DNA from 3 places in the Pseudomonas allokribbensis genome. Region 2 is predicted to be linked to each of the others. Evidence: riboswitches for the same ligand, from Rfam matches in the RefSeq annotation. Region 2 holds a riboswitch; each other region holds the start of a gene.
What was found. Region 2 has a riboswitch for cobalamin ahead of cobW (cobalamin biosynthesis protein CobW). Riboswitches for the same ligand answer to the same signal wherever they lie in the genome.
Positions count from the first base shown of each region.

Region 1: linked by a shared signal. The riboswitch ahead of IF199_RS13380 (TonB-dependent receptor plug domain-containing protein) and the one ahead of cobW (cobalamin biosynthesis protein CobW) in region 2 are both predicted to bind cobalamin.
Region 3: linked by a shared signal. The riboswitch ahead of cobO (cob(I)yrinic acid a,c-diamide adenosyltransferase) and the one ahead of cobW (cobalamin biosynthesis protein CobW) in region 2 are both predicted to bind cobalamin.

Region 1 is NZ_CP062252.1:2,931,049-2,940,637, reverse strand. It holds gene IF199_RS13420 (hypothetical protein) at 1-365, opposite strand, end outside; gene IF199_RS13415 (O-methyltransferase) at 511-1,167, opposite strand; gene IF199_RS13410 (TetR/AcrR family transcriptional regulator) at 1,280-1,912, shown strand; gene mug (G/U mismatch-specific DNA glycosylase) at 1,885-2,394, opposite strand; gene IF199_RS13400 (sulfite exporter TauE/SafE family protein) at 2,548-3,306, shown strand; gene IF199_RS13395 (pirin family protein) at 3,331-4,230, opposite strand; gene IF199_RS13390 (DoxX family protein) at 4,318-4,758, opposite strand; gene IF199_RS13385 (LysR family transcriptional regulator) at 4,930-5,838, shown strand; cobalamin riboswitch at 5,873-6,078, shown strand; gene IF199_RS13380 (TonB-dependent receptor plug domain-containing protein) at 6,171-8,108, shown strand; gene IF199_RS13375 ((2Fe-2S) ferredoxin domain-containing protein) at 8,108-8,467, shown strand; gene IF199_RS13370 (ABC transporter substrate-binding protein) at 8,464-9,378, shown strand; gene IF199_RS13365 (hypothetical protein) at 9,577-9,589, shown strand, end outside.
Region 2 is NZ_CP062252.1:3,677,222-3,686,810, forward strand. It holds gene IF199_RS16705 (magnesium chelatase ATPase subunit I) at 1-629, opposite strand, end outside; gene cobN (cobaltochelatase subunit CobN) at 632-4,405, opposite strand; gene cobW (cobalamin biosynthesis protein CobW) at 4,409-5,482, opposite strand; cobalamin riboswitch at 5,582-5,792, opposite strand; cobalamin riboswitch at 6,525-6,745, shown strand; gene IF199_RS16720 (CbtB domain-containing protein) at 6,868-7,065, shown strand; gene IF199_RS16725 (CbtA family protein) at 7,077-7,778, shown strand; gene IF199_RS16730 (cobalamin biosynthesis protein) at 7,775-8,188, shown strand; gene cobM (precorrin-4 C(11)-methyltransferase) at 8,280-9,026, shown strand; gene nfuA (Fe-S biogenesis protein NfuA) at 9,076-9,589, opposite strand, start outside.
Region 3 is NZ_CP062252.1:1,852,550-1,862,138, reverse strand. It holds gene cobU (bifunctional adenosylcobinamide kinase/adenosylcobinamide-phosphate guanylyltransferase) at 1-62, opposite strand, end outside; gene IF199_RS08570 (cobyric acid synthase) at 50-1,516, opposite strand; gene cobD (threonine-phosphate decarboxylase CobD) at 1,513-2,523, opposite strand; gene cbiB (adenosylcobinamide-phosphate synthase CbiB) at 2,516-3,424, opposite strand; gene bluB (5,6-dimethylbenzimidazole synthase) at 3,421-4,071, opposite strand; gene IF199_RS08550 (cobyrinic acid a,c-diamide synthase CobB) at 4,068-5,363, opposite strand; gene cobO (cob(I)yrinic acid a,c-diamide adenosyltransferase) at 5,360-5,971, opposite strand; cobalamin riboswitch at 6,053-6,278, opposite strand; gene IF199_RS08540 (hypothetical protein) at 6,445-7,029, shown strand; gene IF199_RS08535 (PQQ-dependent sugar dehydrogenase) at 7,096-8,409, shown strand; gene IF199_RS08530 (C40 family peptidase) at 8,479-9,015, opposite strand; gene IF199_RS08525 (C40 family peptidase) at 9,234-9,589, opposite strand, start outside.

The DNA of each region.
Region 1 (9,589 bases), 750 kb from region 2:
ATATCGTTGAAGATTTGCTTCAAACATTTCGGATCGTCGTCCGGAACGATCACCGGAAACAGATCGCCCCTGATAACGCCGGAAAGGAACAGGAGATACAACAGCCCCGCCAGTATCCCGCCGATGAATGAAGGCAGTATCAAAGCGAACCATGACTTGGCGAGGTTTTCGATTTCCGGATCGGTCAGTATCGACAGTCGTCTGTGAAACCCTACGTAGCCCCCGATATTCCCGGCGATACAAACGATAAAGGGCACTTTGTAGTCGGGCAGACTGTAAGTGACGGCAATCGCCAGCAACAACAGGGCTATGAAAATCCAGAATATCCGCTTCCAGATGATGTTGAGGTCGTCCTGACGATTCATGATCAGCTCCCTGATCCTGGCCATGTGTTGGTCTTCATGACGATAGACGAATCCTGTCGCACGCATGAAAGATCAAACCGGAAAATGCCTCGAAGGTCCGCTTCTGAAGCAACACCCACCCTCGCGGCATTTCGGATGCCACCGCTCAGCCCAACCGCATCGACACTTCAATGTCATCGGCAAACGGCACGCTGAGGTAACCGTTCTCCGGCGAGCGCACATGGGCCAGGTATTCCGGGCAGTAATTGGTGTTGTCGGCCACCACCAGTGCGCCGGGGCGCAGGTGTTTTTCAACCAGATTCAACACGTCGCCATACAACGCCTTGGCGCCGTCGAGCAGCAACAGATCGACCGTCGCCGGCAGGTCACTCGCCAAGGTCACAAGTGCATCACCTTCGCGGACTTCAATCAGATCACTGACGCCACCCTCAACGAAGTGATGCCGCGCCAGTTCGATTTTCGACGGTTCGAATTCGCTGCCGATCAGCACACCGCCGCCGTTGTCCCGCAGCGCCGCTGCCAGGTGCAGGGTCGACAGGCCGAACGAGGTGCCGAACTCAACAATGGCTTTGGCCTGGGTGCTACGGGCCAGCATGTACAGCAGTTTGCCGGTGTCGCGGGAGACAGGCAGCCACAGGTCTTTGAGCATGCCGTAGAGTTCGCGGTACTCGGTTTTGCTGTGCATCAGGCGCTCGCGTTCTTCGTTGGAGACGGTGTTCAGGAGCGGACTGGTGGCGGCGCTAGCCTGGGTGTAGAGGCGCTCGATCAGGGTTGCCAGGGGTTCAGTGGTCAAGGTTGTCATGGTGGTTTTCCGTCAGTTGAGGGCTAAAATGCGAATGATTCGTCGCGTTTAAATGATGCGAGCGAATGGCCCGATTCGCTATTCGCATTCCCTCTTCACGCCTGAGCCGACCATGACCGACCGCCAGACTGCCCGTATTTCCTCTCGCAAACAGCCGCAGCAGGCCCGCTCCGCCGAGTTGGTTTCGGCGATTCTGCAGGCGGCTATTCAGGTTTTGGCCAAGGAAGGTGCGGCCCGATTCACCACGGCGCGGGTTGCGGAGAAGGCTGGCGTGAGCGTGGGCTCGCTGTATCAGTACTTCCCGAACAAGGCGGCGATTCTGTTTCGGTTGCAGAGTGATGAGTGGTTGCAGACCACGGAGATGCTGCAGCGGATTCTGCAAAATCGGGAGGCGCCGCCACTGGATCGCCTGCGCACGCTGGTGCATGCGTTCATTCGTTCGGAGTGTGAAGAGGCGCAGATGCGCGGTGCGTTGAGCGATGCGGCGCCGCTCTATCGCGATGCACCGGAGGCCCATGAAGTGCGGGCGGCGGGCAAGCGAACCTTTGAGGCGTTCATGGTTGAATTGCTGCCCGAGGCGAGCGAATCCACTCGTACACTGGCCTGCGATCTGATCCTGGCCACACTCAGTTCGGTGGGGAAGGATTTCTCACTCAGCCCGCGTACTGACGACGAAATCACCGCGCGTGCGGAGGCGATGGCCGACATGTTTCGTGCTTATGTGGTTTCGCTCGATGCCAGGTAAAGCTGTCGATACGCCGTCACCAGTTGTTCCTGGTTGAACGCCAGATTGCGGCCGCTGGGATTCGGCAGAACCCACACTGCCGCGCCGCCAAACGGGGTGTTTTGCAGCCCCCATTCAATCGACTTTTTCCCGGACAACCCGGCATAGGCAGCCTTGCCGAGAAACGCCACGAAGCGCGGCGAATACCGGGCGATCTTGCGTTCGAAATTCGCAGCGGCGGCGGTGAATTCGTCCGCCGATAACTGATCCGCCCGGGCCGTCGCCCGCTCGACCACCGCAGTCAACCCGCAGTGAAATTGCAGGATCGAGCGATCGTTTTCCGGGCTCACCTCGTGGGGCGTGAACCCGGCCAGGTGCAGCGTGCGCCAGAAGCGATTGCTTCGCCCGGCGAAGTGATGCCCCTGCTCCGCCGCCAGCAAGCCGGGATTGATCCCGCAGAACACCACGGACAGGCCTTCGGTCAGGATGTCTTCAAGCCCCATGTGTCTTCCCCATTTGCTACATCCCGCCGAAGGCCGGCATTCGATCCGCCCGGCAACTGGCCCACGGAATAACCTCAAAACTGTAACTGTTAACCGCGCAGATCATGAGCGAAATTATGGCCATTTCCCGCCCTCATGAAGTGAGCGAAAACCTTGGAACTGACCCTCACCACCCTCCTCGTCACCTTCGCCGGCGTGTTCCTGATCTGCTTCATGAAGGGGGCGTTCGGCGGTGGTTTTGCGATTGTCGGGATTCCGTTGCTGTCGTTGGTGATGGACCCGATCACGGCTGGCGGGCTGTTGGCGCCGCTGTTTGTCGCCATGGACTTGTTCAGTCTGCGCTACTGGAAGCCTTCAACCTGGTCAAAACCGGATCTGCGCCTGCTGGTACCAGGACTGGTCGTCGGCATCGGCCTGGGTTATCTGCTTTTTCGGGTGCTGGATCACCGAGCGATCGCCATCGTAATGGCGGTGGTCACCCTGCTGTTTGTCGGTTTGTGGTTCAAGGCGGGTGGAGAAGTCCGCGTGAAGCCGCGCTCATCGCCCAAAGCGCTGGCCGCCGGCCTTACATCGGGCATCACGACCATGGTCGCGCACTCCGGCGGGCCGCCGCTGGCAATCTATCTGTTGCCGCTGGGCCTGAGCAAACAGATGTATGCCGGAACGACCAGCCTGTTTTTCACGGTCGGCAATCTGCTTAAAGCCGTACCCTGGCTGCTGCTGGCCAAACCCAGCGGCAACGTCCTGACGCTGATGTTCGTCAGCCTGCTCGCCGTACCCAGCGGGGTCTGGCTGGGCTGGCGGCTGCACGCCAGACTGGATCAGCGCCAGATGTACCGCGCCTGTTATGGCTTGCTGGTAGTCACGGCGCTGAAACTGTTGTGGGATGGTGTCGAGGGATACATGGCCTGAGTGAACTCCCAGGCCAGACCCGGCTTACTTGAACACCGGCACGGCAGCCGACCCGTCCGACTGTTTGAGATACTCACGCAACCGCCCACCGATTTCCGCAATCTTCGCCTCACCCTCTCGCAAGGCTTGCGGGTTGGTGTGCACGGAGTAGTTTCCCAGCGCCAGGTCATAGGGATGTGGTTGCGCCGAGCCGATCACGAACACCGTGCCTTCGCGCATGGCCTTTAGCGTCACGGCGCCGTTGCCAGGTTCGAAGACCGCCATTTCACCCGCGCTGACCAGATCCGGCGCCGCCAGCAATCCACGGCTGACACTCAGCCATAACGACTCGTGACCTTCGGGTGGGGTGTACGTCCAGGATTCCCCGGCACCCAGCGTGACCAACAAGTAATTCATTCCCGCAGGCGCTCTAACCGGGCTCTGGACACCTTGGTGCAAGCCGAGAATCACCCGCGCCGGCCCCACTTCAGGCATCGCGCCGGACTCAAGGTATTGGCTGTCGACACTGGCGTTTTCCAGCTCTGGAGGCAGCGCCACCCACAGTTGAAAGCCCTGAACCCGCTCCGAAGTACCCACCGACATTTCCTTGCCGTGCCAGACACCGCCGCCCGCCCGCATCCACTCCACGCCGCCGTAATCAATCATGCCCTTGCCCGATTCGGCGTCCTCGAATCGCAAGTTGCCCTCGGTAATCACCGTGACGGTGGCAATCCCCGAGTGCGGGTGCATCGGCATGCCGTGAATGAACGAAGCCTCGCCTTCAAACAGATCGAGAAACACGAACGGCTTGATCAGATGCCCCAGATCCGAAGGGCTCATCAGTCGCACGATCGCGCCATGCCCACTGCCGCTGGTGCGATAACGGATTGCTCGGAGGGTATGGGTCTCACGGGTATAGCCAGAAAGTTGCTGCTGAACGGTCATGATGATTACTCGGTTCTGTCGCGGGGTACGGCCAACAAAAAATGCTGAAACGCGGTGAAGGAACCTGTCCTTCACCGCGCTCGGGCATCAACCGCGGCGAGCGTCGAGGCTGAAGCGGCCGGCGCCGAAAGCCACGACCTGCAACAGGCCACCGGCCATGGCGATGTTCTTGAAGAAGTGGATGAATTGGTTCTGGTCAGCCAGTGCACTGTGGAAGGCCAGTGCGGTGAACACGCTGAACGCAGCCAGCACAGCGGCGACGGTGCGGGTGCGGTATCCGGCGATCAGCGCCAGGCCACCACCGACTTCAACGATGATCGCCACTGCCAGTGCCACTTGTGGAAGCGGCAGGCCCACCGAGCCGATGTAACCGATCATCATCGCCGGCGCGGCGAGTTTGGAAAAACCGGAGAGAATGAAAATCACGCTGAGCAATACGCGGCCGATCAAGGCAGCCGAAGCTTGTTTGGTGTCGGAAGCGTTCTGTTCAGAAGCCTGTGTTTGAGCGATGTTTGCAGAAGTAGCCATGGGAGTATTTCCTTCAATGGGGTCCGGTTCGACTTGAACCGTCCGGATGAAGAAATGTTGCGCCTCGGCAGCTCATCTGAATAGCCGACTAATTTAGATCATTACGTTCGATAAAATAGGTAAGCTGCATATTCCACGGTAACGCGCCCATGGCGACTCAAGGACACAGGCATGATCTCCGATCCAGGCACACCGACACTCGATCAACTGCGCGTATTCCTGACCGTCGTCGAAGTCGGCAGTTTTGCGGCCGCTGCGCGCAAGCTTCACCGGGCGACGTCGGTGATCAGCTACTCGATCGCCAACCTTGAGATGCAATTGGGCGTCACCCTGTTTGATCGTGAAACCACCCGCAAACCGCAACTGACCGACGCCGGCCGCACCGTGCTGGCCGAAGCCCGGACCATCGCCAACGGCGTGCATGGCTTGAGGGCCAAAGTCAAAGGCCTCCTTCAGGGACTTGAAGCCGAAGTGCATGTGGTGCTCGACGTCATGCTGCCCGCCGAGCGCGTGGTGGATGCGCTGAAATCCTTTCGGGAAGAATTCCCCACCGTCGCCTTGCACCTGCACATGGAAGCACTCGGCGCCGTGACTGAACGGGTGATCAATCGCGGCGCGGTGGTCGGCGTCAGCGGGCCCATGAACGACGGCATCAACGGCATCGAAAGAATCGGCATCGGCAGCGTCGAGCTGATTCCGGTGGCAGCGCCAAATCATCCGCTGGCTTCGGGCGAAGCCAACGTTCCCGGTGCCGGACGTGAGCATACGCAACTGGTGCTGTCCGATCGCTCACGCCTGACCAAAGACAGGGAGTTCGCCGTGCTGAGCAACCGCACCTGGCGCCTGGCGGACCTGGGTGCCAAACACATGTTGCTGCGCGAGGGCATCGGCTGGGGGAATATGCCGAAGCCGATGATTCAGGAGGATCTGGACAGCGGCCGACTGGTACAGCTGGATTTGTCGGAGTACGCCAGCGGGCAATACACCTTCGATGCGATCTACCGTACCGATGTGCCACCGGGCCCGGCGGCGCGGTGGTTGATCGAGCGCTTCGTTCAGCAGAACACGCACGAGGCTTGACCCGGAAAGTTGACGAGCGGTCATCCGAATGTTCAGATGCCGCCCTGTTTCAGGTGTCCCATGCCGCCGTGCATGGGGTGAAACGGGAAACCGGTACGTTCTTTTCGAACAAGTCCGGTGCTGCCCCCGCAACGGTAGGCGCGTGATGCTTTCGACACACCACTGTGGCCAGACGGCCATGGGAAGGTGAAAGCGTCCATACGCGCGAGCCCGGAGACCGGCCTGAAATTCTGTTTGGCAAACTCCTGCGGTGGGCGGGCATGGGCCGGTGTCGGCGTGTGCGCGATGCCTTCTCCTGCATGCTCTTCTGCGAAGATCCTTTCGAGAAGACAATGATTCGACCTTTCAACACTCCGGCTCCATCCCTGTTGCTTGGCTGTCTGTTCAGCCCCCTGTTGCTGGCGGACGACGCGCCGCTCGAACTCACTCAGCAAATCGTTTCCGCACCGTCCGTGGAGTCCACGACCGTGGCCGACATGGCGCAGTTCGGCAGCAAGGTCGAGATCGTCACCCGCGAGCAGATCGAACGTGCCGGCCCCAGCGCCGATGTCACCCGCGTGATGCAGATGTTCATTCCCGGCCTGTACGTCGCGCCGAAAAACGGCCCGTTCGACTACGGCACCTATTCCCTGCTGGGCGGGCGCAACGATGACACGCTGATCCTGCTCGACGGCGTGCGTCTGAACAATCGCCTGTACGGCGGCCTGTACCTGGACACCCTGCCGGCCAACGCCATCGAACGCATCGAAGTGCTCAAGGGCGGGCAGAGCCTGCTGTTCGGCACTCAGGCCGTGTCCGGCGTGATCAATATCGTCACCCGCAGCCCGCAAAGCCGCAAAGCCTCCGGCGAAGTGAACATGGGCGTGGATACCTTCGGTGGCACCACCGAGGATGCGCGGGTCGAGAACATCTTCACCAACGGTTTCGGCGATCTGGGCTTGCTGGCCTACGTCAGTCATAACGTTTCGGATGGCTATCAGCCGTTTCGCAATCGCGACATCAAGAACGACAGCAACAAGAAGCGCGCCTACGAAGTCACCACCTTCGGCGGCAAGGCGATTCAGTCCTTTGGCGACGATGCGCGGATGGAATTGTTCTACCAATACGCCGACGCCAACCTCGACTTCGCCCGCCCGGTCGACAACCACAAGACCACCAACGACCGCGTCCAGCAGATCGCCACGGCGACCTTCGAACAGAACATCAACGAGCGCCTGAGCTACTTCGTCAAAGGCCACATCAACGACTGGGATACCCGCTACACGCGCATCAACAACACCGCCAATGGCGGCACCAGAACCATCAATCACAACGACTACTGGGGCTTCACCGACTGGGGCGTGCAGGCCGAAGGCAAAGCCGAATTGCCCGGCGGCCATGTGCTGGTGTTCGGGACGGACAACCAGTGGTTCAAAGGCCAGGACGATGTGCTGATCATCGACAATGACAAGGCTGAAGCCCACGCGCTCTATACTCAACTGCGCCCGCAGATCGACGCCCTGCCCGACTGGCATCCGAGCATCGGTATTCGTCACGAAGCCATGAGCGGCGGCGACAGCGCCACGGTCGGCATGCTTACTTCGCTGTATGACCTCAATGAACACTGGGCACTGCGCGGCCAGTACGGCACTGCCTACAAACTGCCGAACGCCGAGCAGTTGTTCGTCAACGAACCGGGCGACGAGTTGGGCAACCGCAACCTGAAACCGGAGAAAAGCCGTAACGCCGAACTGGGTCTCGACTACAAAGGCCTGCTGCTCGATCGCGAATTCAGCGCCAGCGTCACCCTGTTCAAACGCAAGATCGACGACCTGATCACCCTCGACGACATCCAATGGGTCAACGGCCAGGGGCGGATCCAGATGCGCGGTTTCGAGGCGGACGCGAAACTGGCGCTCAACGAGCAATGGAGCCTGCAAGCGGACATGACTCGCAACCTCACCGAATCGCGCGCCGGGGTGACGCTGAACGATGTGCCGAGCTTCTTCGCCCGCTCGCGCATCGGTTACGAGTCGGTTGACCGGATGTGGGGCGCCGGCGGTGCGATCCGCTATATCCGCGATGTGATCAGCTCGAAACAGGTCGAGTACGGCCATTACTCCGTGGTGGACGCCGACGCTTATCGCTACCTGGACGGCGCGCACCAGCACCGACTGAGCCTGCTGGTGGAAAACCTGTTCGACCGCGATTACGTCACCAGCCGCTCGAACAACGTCGACAACCTCGGACGGCCGTTCACCTCCGAAGCCCGCTACACGTACCGTTTCTGATGGCTGAAATCAAAACCATCGACGGCGTCGACACGCACCCGGACTGGTCGCACGTTCCCGCCCATGCCCGCCACGTGTTCCTCTGCACCGGCCCGCGCTGCACCCAGCGCGGCGCCTTGCAGATATGGAAAACCCTGCGTCGACACTTGCTGGCGCATGACCGCATCGAGACACCGGGCGGGGTTTTGCTGACCCGCACGCACTGTCAGTTCCCGTGCAACCTGGGGCCGGTCATGACGGTGTACCCGGAAGCCTGCTGGTATGGCGTGCGCAGCCACGCGGATGCGCAACGGCTGGTCGAAGTGCACCTGGTGGGCGGTGAAGTGGTCGAGGATCTGTTGATCAAGGAGCGCTCATGAGAAGGCTGTGTTTGCTGGTGGGCGCCCTGCTCTGTGCTTCGCTGGTTTTGGCTGATAGCTACCGCAATTGTGGTGAGACCTGGCACCTGCCGGCATCGCCGCCGTCGCGGATTATCGCGCTCAATCAGCATGTGGCCGATCTCGTGTTGGCGTTGGGCGCCGGCCCGGCGCTGGCCGGCGTCGCCTATCTGGATGACACCGGTGCGCCGCAATCCGAGTACTTCGGCGTGCCGGTGATTTCGCCCCGCTATCCATCGAGCGAAGTGCTGTACGCGCAGAAACCGGATCTGGTGGTCGGCGGCTTCGCCACGGCGTTTGGCAACGGCGTCACGTCACGCAGCGGACTGGGGCGCAACGGCGTGGCTTCGTATTTGCTGGAATCGGCCTGCAACGGACATTCGCTGGATTACTTCGAACACATCCGCAACGACCTCTCGACCCTCGGAGCCTTGCTGCACCGACAGCAGCGCGCTCGAGAACTGAGCGATGCGATGGATGCCGATCTGGAAAAGGCCAAGGCGTTAACCCGCCGGGGCAGGCCACTGTCAGTGTTCTATCTCGACAGCGAGGTCAACGGTCTCGACAGCGAAGGTCGACGGGGTTTCGTCACCACCCTGCTGGCCGCAGCCGGGGCTCGAAACCTGTTCGCCGACATCAATCAATACCGGGTGACCGTCAGCCGCGAAACCCTGCTCGCCAGTGACCCGGACGTGATCCTGCTGGCCGACGCGCAATGGTCGCCGGCCAGTCGCAAGCGTCAGTTGCTGATGCAGGATCCGGTGCTGTCGACCCTGCGAGCCGTACGCGAGAACCGGATGATCGATATTCCCTTTACGCATCTGTTGCCGACGGTGGGTAGTGGTCGGGTGGCGCTGGAGTTGGCGCGACAGCTCAAGGCATTGAGTCCTTAAAGGGGACAGATTTATTTTTCCTGCCTCCGGTTGAAAGGCGTTTCGCGAGTTCTTGGTGAGAATCCCGCACCGCCGCCATTCATGGCGGCAAATGACGATTTTCAATGCGTCCAGCTTTCGGTACTCCCGATTCGCGTTTACCATACGCCCAACTCGTATTACCGCGGCTGCTGAACCCGGTATTCACGAGGACAGACCATGAACAGAACCC
Region 2 (9,589 bases):
CAACGCTCACGCAGGGCTTGTTGCTCGGATTCCCACTGCCCGCAGAAGGCCTGCGGATCGCTGTCGAAATCCAGTCGCCGGCGAATGATCTGTCCGCGCTCGGCCGGTGCCGTTTGACCGCTCAGGGCGACGTTGAGACCAAAGCGATCGAGCAGTTGCGGGCGCAATTCGCCCTCTTCCGGGTTCATCGTGCCGATCAGCACGAACTTCGCCGAATGACGATGGGAAATGCCGTCGCGCTCGATCAGGTTGGTGCCACTGGCGGCCACATCGAGCAGCAGATCCACCAGATGATCCGGCAACAGGTTCACTTCATCGACATACAGTACGCCGCCGTCAGCCTTGGCCAACACACCGGGAGAAAACTGCGCGCGACCGTCGCTGAGTGCCGCATCCAGATCGAGGGTGCCGACCAGCCGTTCCTCAGTCGCACCCAATGGCAAGGTGACGAACTGACCGCTGGCCAGCAAATCCGCCAGACCCCGGGCCAGGGTCGACTTGGCCATGCCGCGTGGGCCTTCGATCAGCACGCCGCCGATCTTCGGGTCGATGGCGGTCAGGTACAGCGCCAGCTTCAGATCGTCGGCGCCGACCACCGCAGAGAGCGGAAAATGTGGGGTATCGGTCATGTTCAGCTCTCTTCTTCTATATCCAACAACAGGTTTTCCAGCGCTTCGCGGTACGCGCCCGGCTCCTGCCACATCCCGCGCTGCTGCGCTTCGAGCATGCGCTCGGTCATGTCGCGCAGCGCGTGGGGATTATGCTCGCGCACGAACTCGCGGGTCGCCGGGTCCAGCAGATAGGCGTCGGCCAGCAACGCGTACTGGTGATCGTCGATCAGTTGGGTGGTGGCATCGAAGGCAAACAGGTTGTCGATGGTTGCCGCCAGTTCGAATGCGCCTTTATAGCCGTGGCGTTTGACGCCGTCGATCCATTTCGGATTCGCCGCCCGGGAACGGATCACCCGGTTCAGCTCTTCTTTCAGAGTGCGGATCTTCGGCAAATCCGGCTGACTGTGATCGCCGTGATAACTGGCCGCCGCTTCGCCGCGCAGGGTTTCGACGGCCGCGAGCATGCCGCCCTGGAACTGGTAGTAGTCGTTGGAATCGAGCAAGTCATGCTCGCGGTTGTCCTGGTTTTGCAGCACGGCCTGCACCTGGCTCAGGCGCTGGACGAATTGCTCGCGGGCGGCGGTGCCTTCATCGGAACCGCCGTAAGCGTAGGCGCCCCAGTTCAGATAGACCTCGGCCAGATCCTCGCGGCTCTGCCACAGGCGACCGTCAATGGCGCCCTGCACGCCCGCGCCATAAGCGCCGGGTTTGGCACCGAAAATCCGCCATCCGGCCTGACGCCGGGCAGCCTCTTCGTCCAGCCCTGACTGCCGCAAGGCCTCACGTTCGGCACGCACTTTGGCGGCCAGCGGATTGAGGTCGTCCGGTTCGTCCAGCTCCGCCACGGCTTGCACGGCAGCATCGAACAGACGAATCAGATTGGCGAACGCATCGCGGAAAAATCCGGAGACTCGCAGCGTGACATCGACCCGAGGCCGGTCGAGCAGACTTAGCGGCAGAATCTCAAAGTCATCGACGCGCTGACTGCCTGTCGCCCATACCGGACGCACGCCCATCAGCGCCATGGCCTGGGCGATGTCGTCACCGCCGGTGCGCATGGTCGCCGTGCCCCAGACCGACAAACCGAGCTGGCGTAGATGGTCGCCGTGATCCTGCAGGTGTCGTTCGAGAATCAGGGTTGCGGACTGGAAACCGATCCGCCACGCGGTGGTGGTCGGCAGGTTGCGCACGTCCACCGAATAGAAATTGCGCCCGGTGGGCAATACATCGAGGCGACCGCGACTCGGTGCACCGCTTGGGCCGGCCGGGACAAAGCGACCGCTCAGAGCGTCGAGCAGACCGCGCATTTCGGCCGGGCCGCAGGCGTCCAGACGTGGGGCGATCACTTCGCGCAGGGCACTGACGATCGCCTGCACATCTGACCAGCCAGAAGCGTCCAGTTGCGCCACATCACCCGCCAGTGACTGCTCGATCAATTGCGCCGCGAACAGCTCAAGGCGTTCACGGGTATCCCCCGCCGTACGCCAGACTTCATCGCTGACCGACATTAGTTCCTTTGGACGCGGGCCAGCCCAGGGCTCAGCAAGCACGCAATCCAGCGGATCGAAACCCAGTTGAAACGCCTTGGCCAATGCCCGCAACAGGCTCGACTGAGCACCTTTGCCATCGCCACGGGGAATCCGCAGCAGCGCCAGCAAGGTGTCGATGCGCAGCCGTCCGCTCGGCGACTCACCGAAAATGTGCAGACCATCGCGGATCTGCGACTCCTTCAGATCACACAGATAAGTGTCCAGACGCGGCAGCCAGATCGCCGCGTCAGCGTCGCTGTCGAGGGCTTCGTCGAGTTGCAGTTCGCGATCGATCTGCGTGTCACGCACCAGTTGCAGAATGTCGCGCTGCAATTCACGGGCGCGGCGCGGATCGAGCAATTGCGCTTCGTAATATTCGTCGGCCAGCAATTCGAGATTGCGCAACGGGCCGTAAGTTTCGGCGCGGGTCAGCGGCGGCATCAAATGGTCGATGATCACGGCCTGGGTGCGACGCTTGGCCTGGGCGCCCTCTCCCGGGTCGTTGACGATGAACGGATAGACATTCGGCAGTGGCCCGAGCAGCGCGTCCGGCCAGCAGTTCTCCGACAGACCCACGCCTTTGCCGGGCAACCATTCGAGATTGCCGTGCTTGCCGACATGGATCACGCCGTGAGCGCCGTAGGTCTGGCGCAGCCAGAAATAGAACGCGAGGTACGCGTGCGGCGGCACCAGATCCGGATCGTGATACACCGCGCTCGGGTCGACCTGATATCCCCGCGCCGGTTGAATGCCGACGAAGGTCAGGCCAAACCGCAAGCCGGCGATCATCATCCGCCCGTCACGGCACATCGGATCGTGTTGCGGCGAACCCCAACGTTCCAGCACCGCCGCGCGATTGGCTTCGGGCAGTGCATTGAACATCGTCAGGTAATCGTTCATCGCCAGGCTTTGCTGGCACGGGCGCTGATCGAGCGTATCGAGGTCATTGCTGACGCCGCCGAGCAATTGCTGGATCAGCTCGGTGCCGCTGTCCGGCAGTTCGGCCGGCAGCGGATAACCTTCGGCCTGCAACGCCCGCAGGATATTCAGCGCGGCAGCCGGCGTGTCGAGGCCGACGCCGTTGCCGATGCGCCCGTCACGGGTCGGGTAGTTGGCAAGGATCAGGGCGATACGCTTTTCAGCGTTCGGCACCCGCGCCAGATCGACCCAGCGCCGCGCCAGTTCGGCCACAAAATCCATGCGCTCGGGTTGGGCCCGATAACACACGACATCGGACTGACTGCGCTCGCTGCGCCACGCCAGATCCTTGAAGCTGATCGGTCGGCTGATAATCCTACCGTCCAGCTCCGGCAATGCGATGTGCATCGCCAGATCCCGAGGGCCGAGGCCCTGCTCGCTGTCACGCCAACCTGGCTCGTTGTCCTGGGCGCAGATCGCCTGTATCACCGGAATGTTGCGACGGAACGGCCGCAGATGCGGCGCTTCCGGGCTGGACTGGGCGAAACCGGTGGTGTTCAGAATCACCGAGGCCTCGACCTCATCCAGCCAGTCCTCGACCACCGACAGGCAACCGGTCTCTTTCAAACTGGCCACGGCGATCGGCAGCGGATTGAGTCCGGCAGCCTGCAACCGTTGGCAGAACACGTCGATAAACGCCGTGTTGGCCGCTTGCAAATGCGAGCGGTAAAACAACACCGCCGCGACCGGTTGACCGGGCAGCCAATCGGCTTGCCAGTCGCTCAGTGCGGCGGTGTTTTTGTTTGGGTGGTAAATCGCCGTGCGCGGCAGCGTTTGCGGCTCGCCCCACACGTAATCCCGCGCCAGCCAGCGATTGGCCAGACAGCGGAAGAAGTCCAGCGCATTGCCCATGCCGCCCTGACGAAGAAACTGCCAGAGCCGGTCACGATCCTCGGCGACAACGGTGCTCAAGTCGCTGAGTTCCGGGTCGGGACGGTCATCGCCCGGCACCAGAATCACCTGCACACCGCGTTCGGACAACTCGACCAGCCGCTCGACGCCATAACGCCAATAAGCGATGCCGCCATGCAGCGAAATCAGAATGACCTTGGCATGACGCAGCACTTCATCGACGTACAGGTCGACCGACGCATGGTTCTGCACCTGCATCGGGTTGGCCAGCCGCACGCTCGGGTAATCTTCGGGCAGCTGCTGCGCGGCTTCGGCGAGCAGCGCAAGGCTGGAGTCGCCGCTGCACAGGATCACCAGCTCGGCGGGGGTTTGTCCTAGGTCGGCAATGTTGTCATCCGACACGAAACCGCCGGGCTGGGTCCTGAGCAGGTGCATGGCTTAAACGCTGAGCGCGGCGCGCAATTGCGCTTCGAGCTTGGCCGCGTCCAGTTCCTGGCCGATCAACACCAGACGCGTCACACGTGCCTCATCGGCGCCCCACTGACGGTCGAAGTGCTTGTCGAAACGCGTACCCACGCCCTGGATCAGCAGACGCATCGGCTTGTTCGGGATCGCCGCGAAGCCTTTGACCCGCAGGATGCCATGCTGAACCACCAGTTGCGTCAGCGCATCGAGCAACAAGCTTTCGTCGGCTTGCGGCAGTTCGATGGAGATCGAATCGAAAGCATCGTGATCGTGGTCGTCATGATCATCATCGCCTTCACCGTGGTGGTGATCGTGATGGCTGTGGCGGCTGTCGATGTGCTCTTCGGAACCGGCACCGAGACCGATCAGCACGTCCAGCGGCAGGCGACCGTTGCTGGCTTCGATGATTTTCACCGCTGGCGGCAGCTCTTCGGCGACTTCCAGGCGTACGCGAGCGAGGTCTTCAGGGCTGGTCTGGTCGGCCTTGTTGAGGATTACCAGGTCGGCGCTGGCCAGTTGGTCGGCGAACAGTTCGTGCAGCGGCGATTCGTGGTCCAGGTTCGGGTCGAGTTTGCGCTGGGCGTCAACCTGATCCGGGAACGCGGCGAAGGTGCCGGCGGCCACGGCCGGGCTGTCGACCACGGTGATCACCGCGTCAACGGTGCAGGCACTACGGATTTCCGGCCACTGGAAGGCTTGCACCAGCGGTTTTGGCAGAGCCAGGCCCGAAGTTTCGATCAGGATGTGGTCGAGGTCGCCGCGACGGGCCACCAGTTCGCGCATCACCGGGAAGAACTCTTCCTGAACCGTGCAGCACAGGCAGCCGTTGGCCAGTTCGTAGACGCGGCCGGTGGCTTCTTCTTCGGTGCAGCCGATGGTGCACTGCTTGAGGATTTCACCGTCGATGCCCAGCTCGCCAAACTCGTTGACGATCACCGCGATACGACGGCCCTGAGCGTTGTCGAGCATGTGCCGCAGCAAGGTGGTTTTACCCGAGCCGAGGAAACCGGTGACGATGGTGACGGGGAGTTTGGCCAGTGTTTTCATCGGATGCCCTTTGGCAAGGTGGCGGGCATACGGGACGAGACCGGCAACGCAAGTGCGTGCCTGGAGAGTTCGCCACCGGATCACCCCGCCCGGTTGAAAGTGAGAATCTGTGACGAGGCAGGTCTCCTGGCTGACGGTGTTCAGGCCTTGGGCCCGGTATTCGCTGCGCCTTCCCGCTGGCTCTGGATTGAGTTGGCAGTGGCGTGGCAGCGAACAGCACCGTTCACAGTTGCGGGGGCAGCCGCGGCTTGGACCGCGTTCCCTTCTTAGCTTCGGCGTGGGCCGAAGAACCTCGAAAGCGCAAGGCTACGCATCGTGTGTTGACCGGTCAATGTTTGGATTGGGGGCATATCCGTTGCTGCGGTTATGGCCACTTAGGGTTCCGCCCTTACGGCGGGTCACTTTTGACAAACGCCTCAAAAGTAACCAAAAAGTCTGCGCCCTGACGTACGGCCCTCGCTGTCGCTCGGGTTCCTTCGCTCCGGGATCGATCCGGGCGCATCGCCTACGGTTTGCTTCGCTGCACCTCCTCTCGATGTGTTTGGCTTCGCCAAACGGTCGCTGCGCTCCCACCCCCGGATCAATCCCTCCACTCAGCCTACCGACGGACCTTGCGATCAAAAGCGGTACTTGAGCTAACGCTCATCGTGGTGAGGGGCTTTTGATCTGGCTTTTGCTCTGGCTCTGGCTTTTGATTTTTTGCCCCTTCGGCAGGCCGAGCGGAGGTGTTCATCAGGGGGTAGGCGCGCAGCGCCGTGCGGCGAAGCCGCATACATCGAGAGGAGGTGCAGCGAAGCAAACCGGAGGCGATGCCCCCTGATGGACACCGTAGCGAGGGAACACTGAGCCTAAGCGAAGTGCCGTACGCCGGGGCCAAGACCTTTTGGTTACTTTTGGCTGGGCCGGCATTCCGGGCGTTTGTCAAAAGTGACTCGCTGTAAGAGCGAAACCGCCAGCGGCAGCACCCGAAGCAACGGATATGCCCCCCCTATCCAAACCCACCCCACCCATTCAATTGACTAAAAACCCCAGCCCATGGTCTCCTACACAACTTGTTACGGGTGCCCTGCAAAGGGTGAAACGGGAAACCGGTGAATCATGTGCTTTACTCTAAAGCCATGTCAGTCCGGTGCTGCCCCCGCAACGGTAAGCGAGCGAAGCGTCAGATCCACTGTGCCCCCAGGCATGGGAAGGTGACGCTTGCAGGTCGGCAGACAGCCACCCCTCGTGAGCCCGGAGACCGGCCCGCAACACACAGTACGCATCTTGCGTCACTGAACATAACAAACCCGCGGTGGGCGGGCGCTGTTCGAACCTCTGCGTGCCCGACTCGCAGGGGTTTTCATGCGCACCGTTCACCCGCTGACACTCCAGAGGGAAGCGCCATGTCGATCATCAGCAGCACCGGCAGCAACACGGACAAAATCTCCAGCACCACCACCCTGAGCCAACGCCTGACCGCTGCGATCTTCGCGTCGATCCTGGGTGCCAGCCTGGTCTATTTCGCCGGTTTCTCGCACATCGAAGCGGTTCACAACGCCGCTCACGATACCCGCCACAGCGCCGCGTTCCCGTGCCACTGAGACCCGACGACATGATCAAGCGTATTGCGCAGACCGCAGGTTTCACCGGCCTTCTGGCCGCCCTGCTCCTGACGTTGCTGCAAAGCTTCTGGGTGTCGCCGCTGATTCTTCAGGCAGAGACCTTCGAGAAAGCCGAGCCGGTTGCCGCCGTTCACGAACACGCCGCCGGCACCGCCGCCCATACCCACGATGCCGAAGCCTGGGAGCCGGAAGACGGCTGGCAGCGCGTTGTGTCCACTACCGGTGGCAATCTGGTCGTGGCCGTGGGTTTCGCCCTGATGCTGGCCGGTCTGTACACCCTGCGTGCGCCGACCAAGACATCGCAAGGCCTGCTCTGGGGTCTGGCCGGTTATGCGACTTTCGTACTCGCACCGACACTGGGCCTGCCGCCTGAGCTGCCGGGCACCGCCGCTGCAGACCTGGCGTCGCGCCAGATGTGGTGGATCGGCACCGCCGCGTCGACCGCTGTCGGCCTGGCGTTGATCGCGTTCGGTGGCAACTGGTTGCTCAAGATCCTCGGCGTGGCGATTCTCGCTGTGCCACACGTGATCGGCGCCCCGCAACCGGAAGTGCACTCGATGCTCGCGCCGGAAGCACTGGAAGCTCAATTTAAAATCGCTTCGCAGTTGACCAACGTGGCGTTCTGGCTGGCTCTGGGCCTGATCAGCGCCTGGTTGTTCCGCCGCAAAAGCGATGGTCAATACCACGCATGACCGATGACAGCGCAGTGCCGACCTTTGTGGTCGGCCTGGGCTGCCAGCGCGGCTGCCCGGCCAGTACGCTGCGCGCCTTGCTCGACCAGGCCCTGCAGGCGCATCGCATCGAACTCGAAGCGGTCAAGGCCCTGGCCAGTATCGACCTGAAACGCGACGAACCCGGCCTGCAGGAACTGGCGGCACAACTGGCGCTGCCGCTGCTGTATTTCAGCAGCGAAGAACTGGCCAGTTATCAGCAACGCCTGAGTCACCATTCGCAGATCGCTTTCGAACGCACCGGTTGCTACGGCGTGGCGGAAAGCGCCGCACTGGCGCTTGCCGAACAACTGATCCAGGCCCCGGCAAAACTGCTGATTTCCAGACAAAAATACGCCCAGGCAACCCTGGCATTGGCCGGCGCGGCGTAAATTCCCGATAATCCCCGCTTTCGATCATGAGCATTCTTCATCTGAACTGCTCTTGAAGCCTCGACCTGCCCTACTTTCACAGGATCCAACGATGACCGTTTACTTCATCGGCGCCGGCCCCGGCGACCCGGAATTGATCACTGTCAAAGGTCAGCGACTGATTCGCAGCTGCCCGGTGATCATCTATGCAGGTTCGCTGGTGCCGGCGGCGGTGCTGGACGGTCATTCGGCTGAAACCGTGGTCAACAGCGCCGAACTGCATCTGGAACAGATCATCGATCTGATCAAGACCGCCAACGCCAAGGGCCTGGACGTGGCGCGGGTGCATTCGGGCGATCCGAGCCTGTATGGCGCCATCGGCGAGCAGATCCGTTATCTGCGCGAGCTGGACATCCCGTTCGAGATTGTCCCCGGCGTAACCGCCACTGCTGCCTGCGCGGCGTTGTTGGGCGCCGAACTCACTTTGCCGGACATCTCGCAAAGCGTGATCCTGACCCGTTACGCGGACAAGACCGCGATGCCCGCCGGGGAAGAACTGGGTAACCTCGCGCAGCACGGGGCGACCATGGCGATTCATTTGGGGGTCAATCATCTGGAGAAAATCCTCGCCGAACTGCTGCCGCACTATGGTGCAGACTGCCCGATCGCGGTGATCCACCGGGCGACGTGGCCGGATCAGGACTGGGTGATCGGGACGCTGGAGGATATTGCCGCGAAAGTAGCCGCCAAGGGGTTTCGGCGTACGGCACTGATTCTGGTCGGGCGGGTGTTGGGCAGCGATCATTTCAGCGAATCGTCGCTGTATCGCGCGGGGCATGCGCATTTGTATCGACCATAAAAAAACGGCGCTCACGGGGCGCCGTTTTTTTTATGCCGCAGCGAACGCCTTAGTAGTAGGCGTTTTCTTTCTGCGTGTGGTCGGTCACGTCGCGAACGCCCTTGAGCTCCGGAATGCGCTCGAGCAAGGTGCGCTCGATGCCTTCCTTCAGGGTTACGTCCGCCTGGCCGCAGCCCTGGCAACCGCCGCCGAACTGCAGCACGGCAATGCCGTCTTCAACCACATCGATCAGGCTGACCTGACCGCCGTGGCTGGCCAGCCCCGGGTTGATTTCGGTTTGCAGGTAATAGTTGATGCGCTCGTTGACCGGGCTGTCGGCGTTGACCATCGGTACTTTGGCGTTCGGTGCCTTGATGGTCAGCTGGCCGCCCATGCGGTCGGTGGCGTAGTCGACGACAGCATCGTCGAGGAACGCTTCGCTGAACGAGTCGATGTAGGCGGTGAAGCTTTTCAGCCCCAGCGCTGTGTCTTCAGGTTTCTCTTCGCCCGGCTTGCAATAGGCAATGCAGGTTTCGGCGTACTGGGTGCCAGGCTGGGTGATGAAGACGCGGATGCCGATACCC
Region 3 (9,589 bases), 1.8 Mb from region 2:
GCGAGTTTTTCAGCCAGGCGACTTTTGCCGGAGCGGGCGCCGCCGAGGATCAGTTGGAGCATGGGGACATTCCACAGAGTTCACGTAACAGCCCGGTATCCAGATGCTTCTCCACCAGATCCGCCAACCGCTCGATGTCGCGTTCGCGCAGGCCGTGGTAATCCACCTCCTGCACATCGTTCAGACCGGCCCAGCGCAACAGCGCCGCACTGGCCGCCGGCGATTCGAACAGGCCATGCAGGTAGGTGCCGAAAATCTGCCCGTCGAGACTTTGCGCGCCGTCGCAGCGGCCGTCGTCCAGATGCACAGCGGCGTTTTCCAGCGCAGCTCCCGTGGTCACGCCGGCATGAATTTCATAACCGCTAACCTCGGCATCTTCCAGCGCCAGACGCCCGCGCACATTGCGCAATTGCTTCTCGGCTTCGAGCTGCGTTTCAAACGCCAGCAGCCCCAGACCGGCACTGGAACCCGGCGCGCCTTCAAGGCCCAGCGGATCATGGACCTGCTCGCCGAGCATTTGCAGACCGCCGCAGATTCCCAGCAGCTTGCCGCCGTAACGAAGATGTCGGCTGATGGCGGTTTCCCAGCCATTGGCGCGCAGATACGCAAGATCGCTGCGCACGCTTTTCGAGCCCGGCAGGATGATCAGATCGGCCGGCGGAATCGCTTGCCCCGGGCCGATGAATTGCAGATCCACCTGCGGATGCAGCCGCAGCGGATCGAAATCGGTGTGGTTGCTGATGCGCGGCAGCACCGGCACCACCACTTTCAAGACTTGCTCGGCCTTGTCGGTCTGGCGCTGATCGATGCCGTCCTCGGCCTCCAGATGCAGGTCCATCACGTACGGCAGCACGCCCACCACTGGTTTGCCGGTGCGCTGCTCCAGCCAGTCGAGGCCCGGTTGCAGCAAGGCGATATCGCCGCGAAAACGATTGATGATGAAGCCCTTCACCCGCGCCTGTTCACTCGGCGCCAGCAGTTCCAGCGTGCCGACCAGATGGGCAAACACGCCGCCACGGTTGATGTCGGCAATCAGCAACACCGGGCAATCCACCGCTTCGGCGAAGCCCATGTTGGCGATATCGCCGGCACGCAGGTTGATCTCTGCCGGCGAACCCGCGCCCTCGACCATCACCAGCGGATAGGCGGCGCTCAAGCGCTCATGAGAGGCGAGCACGGCCTGCATGGCGATGGCTTTGTAGTCGTGATAGGCGACGGCGTTCATGCTGGTGACCGCGCGACCGTGGATGATGACCTGAGCGCCAGTGTCACTGTTGGGCTTGAGCAGCACGGGATTCATGTCGGTGTGTGGCTCAAGGTGAGCGGCTTGCGCCTGCACCGCTTGCGCCCGACCGATTTCGCCACCGTCGGCAGTCACCGCGCTGTTGAGCGCCATGTTCTGCGGTTTGAACGGCACCACGGCAACGCCCTGACGGGTTGCCCAGCGGCACAGTGCCGTCACCAGCGTGCTTTTGCCGGCGTCGGAGGTGGTGCCCTGCACCATTAATGTGGTCATGCTGGTTGGTTTTCCATAGAGCGGTCCAGGGCGAAGGCTTGCAGAGCTTGCTCAAGACGCGCTTCATCGGCGGCGTTGGCGGGCAGGCCGAAACGCAGACTGCTGTTGTGCGCGAAGAGGCGCAGGAGAATGCCCCGGCGGGCCATGAACTCGTGCAGCGCGGCGGCGTGTTCGGTGATCAACCACTGAAACAGCGCGCAACCACCCTGAGGTTTGAAGCCGTAGCGTTCGAGCAGCGCAGCCAGCCGTTCACTGACCTCGTCACTGCGGATCCGCTGGCGGGTATGACCTTCGGTGTCTTGCAGGCAGGTTTGACCCAACACGCGGGTCGGCCCGCTGACGGCCCAGGGTCCGACCTGCTCGGCCAGCAACCGGAGCAACTTGCGCTCGGCCAGCACGAACCCCAGCCGCACACCGGCCAGGCCGAAAAACTTGCCGAACGAACGCAACACGATCAGTCCGACCTGATGCGCATGCGGAGCCAGGCTCAACTGCGGCGTGTTGTCCATGAACGCTTCGTCGACCACCAGCCAGCCACCGCGCTGGGCCAGCCGCGCATGCCAGTCGAGCAAGCGCGCCGGGGTCAGGCTCAGGCCGGTGGGGTTGTTCGGGTTGACCACCACCAACACATCGAGGCTGTCGAGGAAGAAATCGACTTCCTGCTCCAGCACTTCGCGCACGATGTAACCACTGCGCCGCCAGGCTTCGGCATGCTCGGCATAACACGGCGACAACACGCCGACCTTGCCGGCCCGGCGCAAACGCGGCAGCAACTGAATGGCCATCTGCGAACCGGCCACCGGCAACACTTGCGCGGCACCGTAGTAGTCGCACGCCGCCTGCTCCAGGCCGTCATCGGTTTCCGGCAAGCGCGCCCACGCCCGCAGCGGAATGTCCGGAACCGGAAACGGCCATGGCGCGAGGCCAGTGGACAAGTCGAGCCAGTCTTCTTCAGCGATGCCGTATTCGAGCGCCGCCCTGCGCAGCCGGCCACCGTGCTCAAGCATAGAATTCAGCCCCCACGCAGAGAATCAGCAGCCATAACCATACCCCGCGCTGGACCAATTGCCAGCCGCGATCGATGGAATCGGCGTCGGCTGGCGTGCCTTCGCCCAGTTGCGGACGCTCGTGCAGCTCGCCGTGATAGATCGCCGGCCCGCCCAACTCGACGCCCAGCGCACCCGCACCGGCAGCCATCACCGGGCCTGCGTTCGGGCTGTCCCATTTCGGCGCCTGGGTGCGCCAGCATTTCAGCGCCAGTCGGGTCTTGCCCAGCAGCGCGTAGGTCAACGCCACCAGCCGCGCAGGAATGTAGTTGAGGACGTCGTCGATCTTCGCCGCCGCCCAGCCGAAACGCTCGAAGCGTTCGTTGCGATAGCCCCACATCGCGTCGAGCGTATTGCTCAGACGATAGAGCACCACGCCCGGCGCACCGGCCACGACAAACCAGAACAGTGCGGCGAACACGGCATCGCTGCCGTTCTCCAGTACCGATTCAGTGGCGGCGCGGGCGACAGCGGTGCTGTCCAGTTCACTGGTCTGACGGCTGACCAGATAACCCACGCGTTTGCGCGCTTCTTCCAGATCATCGCTGCGCAGGGCCTTGGCCACCGGCTCGACGTGCTCGCCGAGACTGCGCATGCCGAGGGCGCAATACAGCGCGAGAATCTCGACCACCCAGCCCACATACGGCGCCCAGGACAATGCCGTGGCCAGCAGGGTCAGCGGCAGCACCGCGATCACCCACGCGGTGACGCCATGGCTGCGCCAGCCGCGACCACCGCTATTGAAACGTTGCTCGATGCGCCCGGCGAAATTGCCGAACGCCACCAGCGGATGCCAGCGTTTCGGTTCACCCAGCAGCGCATCCAGCGCGACCGCGGCGACACTCAACAACGCCATACTCATTGACTCACTCCCCAGAAATTTTCATACAGCAGCTCATTGAGCGGACGCGCCTGCGCCCACCCTTCGAGTACCAGCATCGGCGCCGGATAGAATTCCTTGACCGGTCCCAGACACAGAACCGCCAGCGGCTTGGCCCCGGCCGGCAGTTTCAGCAGATCGGCCAGCGCCTGCGGTTCGAACAGCGACACCCAGCCCATGCCCAGGCCTTCGGCGCGCGCCGCCAGCCACAGGTTCTGGATCGCGCAGGACAATGAGGCCATGTCCATTTCCGGCAGCGTGCGGCGGCCAAAAATGTGTCGCTCGCGATCGTCCATCAAGGCTGCGACCAGCACTTCCGCACAGTCGTTGATGCCTTCGACCTTGAGCTTCATGAACTCGTCACTGCGCTCGCCGAGGGCCTCGGCGGTGCGTACGCGTTCTTCTTCAACAAGGTTCTGGATCTGGCCACGCAGCGCGCGGTCGCTGATACGGATGAAGCGCCATGGCTGCATCAGACCGACGCTCGGTGCCTGATGTGCGGCTTCAAGCAATCGGCGCAGCAATTCAGGCTCGACCGTGCCGCCGCTGAAGTGGCGCATGTCGCGGCGTTCGGCGATGGCGCGATAGACCGCTTCGCGCTCGGCTTCAGTGAATGCGTTGTCGGTCATGGCACCAACAGTGCGGCAATCGCCGACGGATTCGACGGGAAGTAAAAGTGCACGTACGAGGCGGTCATCCGCCCTTCCCGATACACCGCTTCGGCACCGCGCCCGCCATTGGGGCTGTGGCCACGGGCAATGGGTGTCAGTTCGGTGGTGGTCAGGGAATGGTGATAGGTGTGACCGCGCAGCAAGCCTTCCGGCAGTTCGACCGATTGCAGAGCCAGCGCCGCCAGACGTTTTTGCATCACCGCATCGCCATTGAGCAAACCGACCAGTCCGGCGCGGGTGCCTTCGACATCGGTCAACGAATCGAGCAAATACAGCATGCCGCCGCACTCGGCTAGCAGCGGTTTGCCGGCGGCGTGATGCGCGCGGATCGCGTCGAGCATGGAGGCGTTCTGCGACAAGGCAACGTGATGCAATTCCGGATAACCGCCGGGCAGGTACAAGCTGTCGGCCTCGGGCAATTGCGTATCGCGGATCGGCGAGAAGAAACTCAGCTCCGCGCCCATCGCCCGCAACAGATCGAGACTGGCGCCATAGGTGAAGGCAAACGCCTCGTCACGGGCGACGGCAATCCGCACGCCTTCGAGCAGTCTTTCGGTCTTGACGATTTCAGGCGCGGCGAATTCGACGGCCGGTGGCAGCGCTACCTCGCAAGTGCTGGCCAGCGCTTCGGCGGCGGCGTCGAGGCGCACATCGAGGTCATTGAGTTCGCTGGCCTGCACCAGACCGAGATGGCGACTTGGCAGTTCTATCCCGGTTTCCCGGGACAACGCGCCGTACCAGCGCAGACCTTCAGTGAGGCTGCCTTCGAGCAACTGCGCATGGCGCACGGTGCCGACGCGGTTGGCCAGCACGCCGGCGAACGGCAGGTCCGGCTGGTAGCGCGCCAGACCCAGCGCCAAGGCGCCGAAGGTCTGGGCCATGGCCGTGCCATCGATCACGCCGAGTACCGGCACGCCGAAATGCCGCGCCAGGTCGGCGCTCGACGGTGTGCCGTCGAACAAGCCCATCACGCCTTCGATCAGGATCAGATCGGCTTCAGCGGCGGCTTCCCACAACAGACGTCGACTTTCCTGCTCGCCGACCATCCACATGTCCAGTTGATAGACCGGCGCACCGCTGGCGCGCTCGAGGATCATCGGGTCGAGAAAATCCGGGCCGCATTTGAATACGCGAACCTTGCGCCCCTGATTGCGGTGCAGACGGGCCAGCGCGGCGGTGACAGTGGTCTTGCCCTGGCCGGAGGCCGGCGCGGCGATCAATACCGCCGGGCAGTGACGTGGTTGATTCAAAGTTCGACGCCTTTCTGCGCTTTGATACCGGCCTGGAAGGCGTGTTTGATCATGCCCATTTCGGTGACGGTGTCGCCCATCTCGATCATTTCCGGCTTGGCAGCGCGGCCGGTGACGATCACATGCTGCATCGGCGGACGGGCCTGCAGATCGCTGAGCACCTGATCCAGATCGAGGTAACCGTGCTTGAGAGCGATGTTCAGCTCATCGAGCACCACCAGACCGATCGACGGATCACGCAGCAGTTCGCGGGACACTTCCCATGCAGCTTCGGCAGCGGCGATGTCGCGCTGGCGATCCTGGGTTTCCCAGGTGAAACCTTCGCCCATCACATGAAAACGTACCTGCTCGGGGAAGCGGCGGAAGAACAGCTCCTCCCCGGTGCTGTTGCGGCCCTTGATGAACTGCACCACGCCGCACTGCATGCCGTGGCCCATGGCGCGGGCGAGCATGCCGAACGCCGAGCTGCTTTTGCCTTTGCCATTGCCGGTCAGCACCAGCACCAGGCCGCATTCGTCTGGCGAATTGGCGATGCGCTCGTCGATCACGGCTTTTTTGCGCTGCATGCGCGCCAGATGGCGCTCGTCGCGTTCGGGGGAATCAGTCATGGGGGAGCTCTCCGTTGAGGCTGGATAACGGCGGGCAGGCACAAGAATAGACGGCAACAAGCCTGGCATCGCCCACCGTGATGCCGCTGGATGGATCAGGCCGGTCTCCGGGCTCATGAGCGGCCTTGGCCTGGCTGCGCGCCTTCCCGCTTTGCAGCAGTGGCATCGGACGCAGCTTTTACTCATTTACCGTTGCGGGGGCAGCGCCGGGATCGTGATGGTTCTTCGCTTGAAGACCATCCTCACCGACTTCCCTGTTTCACTCTGTCGACAGCGGTCACAGAGCACCTGAAACAAGCCGCGAAGGTTAGAGGGTTGGGGGTGGAGCGTCAAATGAAGAGGCCCCCTGAAAGCGAATAACTGCCGTCGATCAATTATCTGACGCCAATCTTGTGCCACACTGTCAGCAGTGATATCAAAGAGCCATGCTTTTTGAATGCAGAGAGCACATCACAATAACAAGGGAGAGCACCATGCAAGGCATGATCATCAGCAATCCGCGGCTGGAATTCCTGCGCCCGGTGCTGGAACGCTGGTTTGACTGTATCGACCGCTACAACGCCGTGCGCGGCGACAACGACACGCCGTACTGGCACGACGAAAAAGCCAACCTCGGCCTGTTGTCCGCCGCCGCGTGGATGGCCGAACTGGTCACCCTGCGCGACACCGCCACCCGCAAGCAGAACGAGGAAGGCGAGCGCAATGCCCGCGCCGACCTGTTCCTGGCCGGCGCCGAAGATCGCGCCTACATCCAGGCGACGCAACGCTGGCCGCGCGTCAACAGCCTGAATCTGACCCAGGCCCTGGCCGATATCACCAGCGACGCCAAGCGCATCAGCTACGCCAGCGATCTCAAGCTCGGCTGCCTGTTCGTCGCCCCACAGAAAGCCCAACACAGCGCCAGCCCCGAAGAACTGCAGGACATGGTCGACGACCTGCAAAAGGAACACACCTGCGCCGTCGCCTGGTATTTCCCCTACGCCTATCGCAAATTGCGCAGCGAGGCCGGCAACTACCACCCCGGCATTGCCGTGCTGTTCAAGGAAGCTCGCGGCTGAGGGGTGGAACCATCGGGCTTGCGCACTTCTCTATGATTAGGAATGCATTCATAGGGAAGATCAGTAATGCGCAAGCCCCAGCTCGTTTTCGTCATCGCACTCGCCGGAGGGCTCACCGCCTGTGGTGAATCCTCCAGCCTGCAAGTCTCGGACGGCACCGGCCCGTCCCCCAAACTGCCCGAACCGAACAAGACCCTGATCCCGACGGTGAACATCGCCCCGGCGATCGGCTGGCCGGCCGGCACGAAACCGACACCAGCGGCAGGCACTCAGGTGGCGGCGTTTGCCGAAAACCTCGATCACCCGCGCTGGCTCTACGTGCTGCCCAATGGCGATGTGTTGGTGGCGGAAACCAATGCCCCGCCGAAACCGGACGATGGCAAAGGCATACGCGGCTGGGTGATGAAAAAAGTCATGGGCCGTGCGGGCGCCGGGGTTCCCAGCCCGAATCGCATTACCCTGCTGCGTGACGCCGATCACGATGGCGTGGCGGAAACGCGCACGGTGTTTCTGCAAAACCTCAACTCACCGTTCGGCATGACGCTGGTCGGCAACGATCTGTATGTTGCCGACACCGACCGTTTGCTGCGCTTTCACTACGAACCCGGCACAACCGAGATCAAGAGCCAGCCGATCAAGGTCGTGGATCTGCCGGGTGGCCCGCTCAACCACCACTGGACCAAGAACGTCATTGCCAGCAAGGACGGCAGCAAGCTGTACGTCACCGTCGGCTCGAACAGTAACGTCGGCGAGAATGGCCTGGATCAGGAAGAAGGTCGGGCGGCAATCTGGGAAGTGGACCGCGCGACCGGCAACCATCGGATTTTCGCCTCGGGCATTCGCAATCCCAACGGTCTGGCCTGGGAACCCAAAAGCGGCGCGCTGTGGACAGCGGTGAACGAACGGGACGAGATCGGCAGCGACCTGGTGCCGGACTACATCACCTCGGTCAAGGACGGCGGGTTTTATGGCTGGCCATTCAGCTATTACGGCCAGCATGTCGATGTCCGCGTCGAACCACAACAGCCAGAGATGGTGGCCAAGGCCATCGCTCCCGACTACGCCGTAGGCCCGCATACCGCCTCACTGGGGCTGACGTTCGCCGAGGGCAACGCGTTGCCAGCACAATTCAAGGAGGGCGCGTTCATCGGCCAGCATGGCTCGTGGAATCGCAAGCCGCACAGTGGCTACAAGGTGATCTTCGTCCCGTTTGCCGCAGGCAAACCGAGCGGAACGCCAGTGGACGTGCTGACCGGCTTCCTCGACAAGGACGAGAACGCTTTGGGGCGCCCGGTCGGCGTGGTGATCGACCAGCAAGGTGGATTGCTGGTGGCGGATGATGTGGGGAACAAGGTGTGGCGAGTTTCGGCGGCTAAATAGCCCGGCCCTGAAACAAAAAAACCTGTAGGAGCCAATGTGCTCCCACAGGTTTTTTATTGCTTCGGATGACTACGGGTTATGCGCCAGATGCTCCGGCTGCAGAACACGCTTGGCACTCAGGTAGGCCTTCTGCCAATACGCTTTCGACAGGCTGTCCAGCTTCACCGTGCCGCCGGTGGCCGGTGCGTGAACGAAGCGCCCTTCCCCGACGTAAATCCCCGCATGGCTGACCTGAGAGCCGCCATTGGTGGCGAAGAAGATCAGGTCGCCGGTCTGCAAACCCTCCTTGCCGACATTCGGCGCCTGCATGACGATCAACTCGCGCGTCGAACGCGGCAGGCTGATACCGGCCGCATCGCGGTAGACAAAACCGATCAGGCCACTGCAATCGAAGCCCGAGTCCGGCGTGTTGCCGCCCCAGCGATAAGGCGTGCCCACCAGCCCGAGCGCACGGAACAGCACGTCTTCGGCAGCGGGAGAAAAAGCCTGGGAGGATCCGAACACAATCGGCGCGCGAACCACAGGGGCTGGCGGCGGAGTGCGACTGGCGCAAGCGCTGAGCAGCGCTGCGAAGAACATCAGGGCGAGGCGGGCCGGCATCGTCATAAGCAGAACATCCTGATCTGGCTGCGGCTTTTACTGCCGATTCGACAGAAAACAAAACCGCCTGCGTTGGGACGCAGGCGGTTTGCCATCAATATAGATCAGGATTCTAGCGGCTACGCGGCAAACTTCAAGTAAGACTTTAACTTCACCTTGTAAAGTTTAAGTCTATTGCCCCTGAAGGACCGCTTGTCGCCACGAGCGTGGCGACCAAGGCGAGATTACTTGCGAGCGGTAACCACGGTTGGAGCGTTCGCCAAAGCGCGCTTGGCTTCGATGAAGGTCTTGCTCCAGTAGCTGTCACCCAGGCTGTCGATGCGGACACCGCCACTGCGACGACTGCTGGAGTGGATGAACTGGTTGTCGCCCAGGTAGATCCCGGCGTGGCTTACACGACCGCGACGACCATTGGTGGCGAAGAACAGCAGGTCGCCCGGCTCGAGGTTGCTGCGCGATACCAGCGGAGCATCCACGTTGATCATTTCGCGGGTGGAGCGCGGCAGGTTCATGCCGGCTTCTTCGCGGAACAGATAGCCGATGAAACCGCTGCAATCGAACCCGGCTTCAGAGGTACCGC